One region of the Brachybacterium sp. P6-10-X1 genome, then DNA from elsewhere that is predicted to be linked to it. Evidence: predicted binding sites of a transcription regulator. Region 1 holds the regulator's gene; the other holds the start of a gene.

Region 1 (2,197 bases):
AGCGCCTGCGGGCCTCCCTCGACCTGCCCCAGGACGCGACGGTCGTGATCAGCGTGGGCATGCAGCTGGTGCGCAAGGGGATCCTGGACTGGGTGGAGGTCGCCCGGCGCCTGCCCGAGGTGACCTTCGTCTGGTACGGGAGCACCGATGAGCGCCTGTTGACGGCGGACGTCCGCCGCGCCCTGGCCACCGCCCCCGCCAATGCCCGGTTCCCCGGATACGTGAGCGCGGAAACGCTGCGCGAGTCCTACTGCGGCGCCGACGCCTTCTGCTTCCTGACCAAGGAGGAGACCGAGGGGATCGTGCTGTGGGAGGCGCTGGCCTGCGAGGTGCCCGTGCTGGTGCGGGCGATCCCGCTGTACCGGGACCGGATGCCCGACGGCGTGCTCACGCATCAGGTCGCCGGGGACGGCCCGGGATTCGCCGGGGACGTCGCGGAGCGGCTGTCCGGGCTGCTGGCCGGGGAACTGTCCGATCTCACCCGCGCGGGCCGACGCGCGGCCGAGGACGTGGACCTGCACCAGGTCGCCCGCGACCTCCAGCAGATCTACGACATCACGGGCGTGCGCCCGCACCGGCTGACGCGACCGGTCACCGCCGACGCTGAGGTCGCCACAGTACGAGCGCTCCCGACTCGCGCCGCTGGGGACGCTGACCGCGGCGCAGCGCGCTGATCTCCCCGTCCCGGTCCGCGGCGAACACGCGCCGCTGCGCGGGGGTCAGGGAGTCGAGCGACTCCTGGACGCTCTCGAGCTGCTCGACGAGGTCGGTGACCTCGTCCTGCAGCTCGAGGATCCGCTTGATGCCGGCGAGGTTGATGCCCTGGTCCTGGGAGAGGCGCTGGACCTCGCGGAGCTTCGCCACGTCGCGGGCGCTGTAGCGCCGCCCGCGGCCCAGGGTGCGCTGCGGGGAGACCAGCCCGATGCGGTCGTACTGACGCAGGGTCTGGGGATGCATCCCGGAGAGCTCGGCCGCCACGGAGATCACGAACACGGGGGCCCGCTCGTCGATGCGGTGCTGAGCTGCCATGTCGGTGATTCTCCTTCCTTCGCGTGGTCCTCCACGTCGTGCGGCCGGTTCCGGAGCCGTGGCCCCCACGGTGCCACGGCGGGTGCCGCGGCTCCGCGACGCGCGGGGCCACGCGCCGGGACGCTCAGCGCGCGGCGGCCTCGGCGAGCCCGGCGCGCGGATCCTCGTCGGCCAGGGCCTCGCGCAGGTCCTCGACCGCCTTCTTGGCGGCCCCTTCGACATGCGTGGGGACCGCGACCTGCACGGTGGCCAGGAGATCGCCGGTGGTCTTCTTCGTCGCGATGCCCTTGCCGCGCACCCGCAGGGTGCGGCCCGAGGGCGTGCCGGCCGGGATCTTCAGGGTCACGGAGCCGCCGTCGAGCAGGGGCACGGGCACCGTGGCGCCGAGCACGGCCTCGTCGAAGGAGACCGGAAGGGTCAGGTGCAGGTTCGCGCCCTCGCTGCTGAAGACGGGGTGCTCGTCGACGTCCAGCGTCAGCAGCAGGTCGCCGGCCTTGGCACCGCCGGGGCCGGGACGACCCTTTCCGCGCAGGCGGATCTTCTGCCCGTCGTGCACGCCGGCGGGGATGCGGGCGGTCAGCGAGCGTCCGTCGACGCTGAGGCGGATCTCGGTGCCCAGCGCCGCGTCCCGGAAGCTGATCCGGGTGCGGGCGGAGAGATCGGAGCCCTTCGCGGGGGCGCCCCCGGAGCCGGCGGCGCCGCCGGGGAAGCCTCCCCCGCCGCTGAAGCCGGCCGACCCGCTGCCCTGGCCGAACATGCGCAGGATGTCGTCGAGGTCCGGGTTCCCGGCGCCGCCGGCGGTGCGCGCGCCGCCGGGGCCGGGGCGGCCGGCGCCCGGGAACCCGCCGCCCTGGCCGCCGCCGAACATGGAGGAGAAGACGTCCTCGAAGCCGGCGCCGCCGGGTCCGCCCTGGCCCGCGGAGAATCGAGCGCCGCCGGAGCCCATGGCGCGGATCGCGTCGTACTGCTCGCGCTGCTCGGAGTCGTTGAGCACCGAGTACGCCTCGCCGATCTCCTTGAACCGCTCCTCGGCCTTGGCGTCACCGGGGTGGTGATCGGGGTGGTACTTCCGGGCCTGGGTGCGATAGGCCTTCTTGATCTCCTGCGCGCTCGCGTCCTTCGAGACGCCGAGGACCGCGTAGAAGTCCTTGTCGAGCCAGTCCTGGGA
Region 2 (2,197 bases), 1.2 Mb from region 1:
GGTGGACCGACAGCCCGACGCATCACGACGTGAGCGCAGACGGTGCACCGGCTCCTGGCCAGCGCGTCCTCTCTGGCCGGCCCGTTCCGGAGGACGCGGGTCGGGCAGGCCCCAGGCGTCACGAAACTTTCATGACCTGGGGTGACGGCGAGGTCTTCGCGGCGCAGCAGTGTGGGGGAGCCGAGGTGACTGATCGGTCAGCAGACACCCCGGACCCCTGACATCCGACACGCCGTCCACATCGCCCGTACCTGCGAAACTACAAGTCTGTCATTCGTCCCCGTCTGTGGACAACATTGTGGATAACGTCTGGATCCAGGCGTCGAGACGGTGTTGACAGACCGTCACGGTGGATAGTGAGAGCCGATGTGCACAGTGTTCGTGCACCCCCGTGGACGTCTGCGCGGGAGTCTGCTACGGGTGCTGCGGCTCGGAGCCGGAGTCAGTGCTCGGTGCCACCGGCCCGCTCGAGATCGGTCGGCGTGTCCAGGGCGACCCTCACCAAGAGGGCCAGGGCCCGTGAGGCGGTGACGGCATCGATCACCTCGGCCGCGGGCACGTGGACGAAGCCTCCGCGGATGCCGGTCAGGCTCGTGTCGGCCGCGAGCAGGTGCTGGAGACGGTAGAAGACGTCGTTGCACACGTAGGTGCCCGCCGTCTGCGAGACGGAGCCGGGGACGCCCTCTTCCGACAGGGCCGCGACCATCGCCTTGATCGGCAGGACGGTGAAGTGTCCGACCGGGCCGCCGGGCACCACGGGTTCGTCGACGGGAGAGGCGCCGGCATTGTCGGGGATCCGGGCATCGCGCACGTTGATCGCCACCCGCTCGGGGGTGATGCCGCGGCGTCCGGCGGCGAGTCCCACGGCGACGACGAGCCGCGGATGATGCTCCCGCACGGCGCCCGCGAGCAGGTCCCCGGCGCGGCCGAACTCGACCGGCAGCTCGACCGCGGCCACCACGAGCCCGTGCTCGCGCAGCTGCGGCGCCGCGCCGCGCACGGCCTCCCAGGACTCGTTCGTGGCGGCCCCCGCGAAGGGCTCGAACCCGGTCAGCAGCACGTCGATCGCCATGGACTCCACTGTAGGGGCGGCGCACCCCAGCCGTGACGCACAAGACATGAGTCTTTGACGCTCAACTTTGGAATACGGTGGTGACTCAGGGAGTTGGACCCGGTGTCAGCGCCTCGACGGCGCCACCCCAGAGCACACCAGGAGGACACCCATGGCTCGCACCCTCAGCCCCTTCCACGAGGTCGACCGACTCTTCTCGGACCTCGCCCGCACCCCGGCCTCGGTCGGCATGCCGATGGACCTCTACCGTGACGGCGACGCCTTCACGGCGGAGATCGACCTGCCGGGCGTCGACCCGTCCAGCATCGATGTCGACGTCGAGGACCGCACCCTGACCATCCGCGCCGAGCGCCCGGTCCCCGCCGCCGACGGAGAGGGAGCACGCGCCTGGCTCGCCCGGGAGCGCCCGTCGGGCACCTTCGCCCGTCAACTCACCCTGGGCAGCCGCGTCGCCCTCGACAAGATCGACGCGAGCTACACTGATGGCGTTCTGCGGCTGAGCATCCCGATGGCCGAGGAGGCCAAGCCCCGCAAGATTGCCGTCTCCCATGCCGAGCGCTCGGCATCGGCCGGGGAGCAGCAGGAGACGCGAGAGGCGTCCGCGGCACCCGAGGATGCCGGATCGCGCGTCCCGGTCGCTGCCGGGGCCTGACCCCGCGCCCCGCAATCGCGGAGCGCACCATCGACCGGAGGGGTCGGCCGCTGCGGCGGCCGGCCCCTCCGTCCATCTCCTGCCGCGGCCGACGAAAACCGCGTGCCCGCGGCGAGCCCGCTCTCTACCCTGGGGCGATGACCGCCTTCGCCCCGTTCTCCACCGTGCACCCGCCCTTCGGCCTCGTCATCACGGCCGGGGACCTCACCCTGCGTCCGCTCGCCGACGCGGACCTGCCGGAGTACGCCGCGCTGATCCGTCGGCCGATCTTCGCCGACCCCGACTCCCCGCACGTGTTCGGCTGGTACCGCCATGACCCCGACACCCGGGTGCGGGAGGCGCTGCGCTTCCAGTGGCGGCTGCGCGCCGAGCTGACCGCCGAGCAGTGGACGATGCCGCTGGGGATCTGGGCCGACGGGCGCCTCATCGGGTGCCAGGACATCGCCGCGCACCGCTTCGCCGAACGCCGCACC

Evidence for each region. Region 1 encodes HspR, which represses chaperone genes until heat shock. Its sites were predicted from a motif close to AAGTTGAGTCNNNNNGACTCAACTT; they were not measured.
Region 2: BH708_RS14595 (Hsp20/alpha crystallin family protein) is a predicted target of HspR. The motif match lies at 1,116-1,140, and genes of this name have one in related genera.

The regions. Positions count from the first base shown of each region.
Region 1 is NZ_CP017297.1:107,981-110,177, reverse strand. Features, by position in the region: gene BH708_RS00510 (glycosyltransferase) at 1-674, shown strand, start outside; gene BH708_RS00505 (heat shock protein transcriptional repressor HspR) at 592-1,029, opposite strand; gene BH708_RS00500 (DnaJ C-terminal domain-containing protein) at 1,154-2,197, opposite strand, start outside.
Region 2 is NZ_CP017297.1:3,247,870-3,250,066, forward strand. Features, by position in the region: gene BH708_RS14590 (pyroglutamyl-peptidase I) at 443-1,072, opposite strand; gene BH708_RS14595 (Hsp20/alpha crystallin family protein) at 1,224-1,724, shown strand; gene BH708_RS14600 (GNAT family N-acetyltransferase) at 1,862-2,197, shown strand, end outside.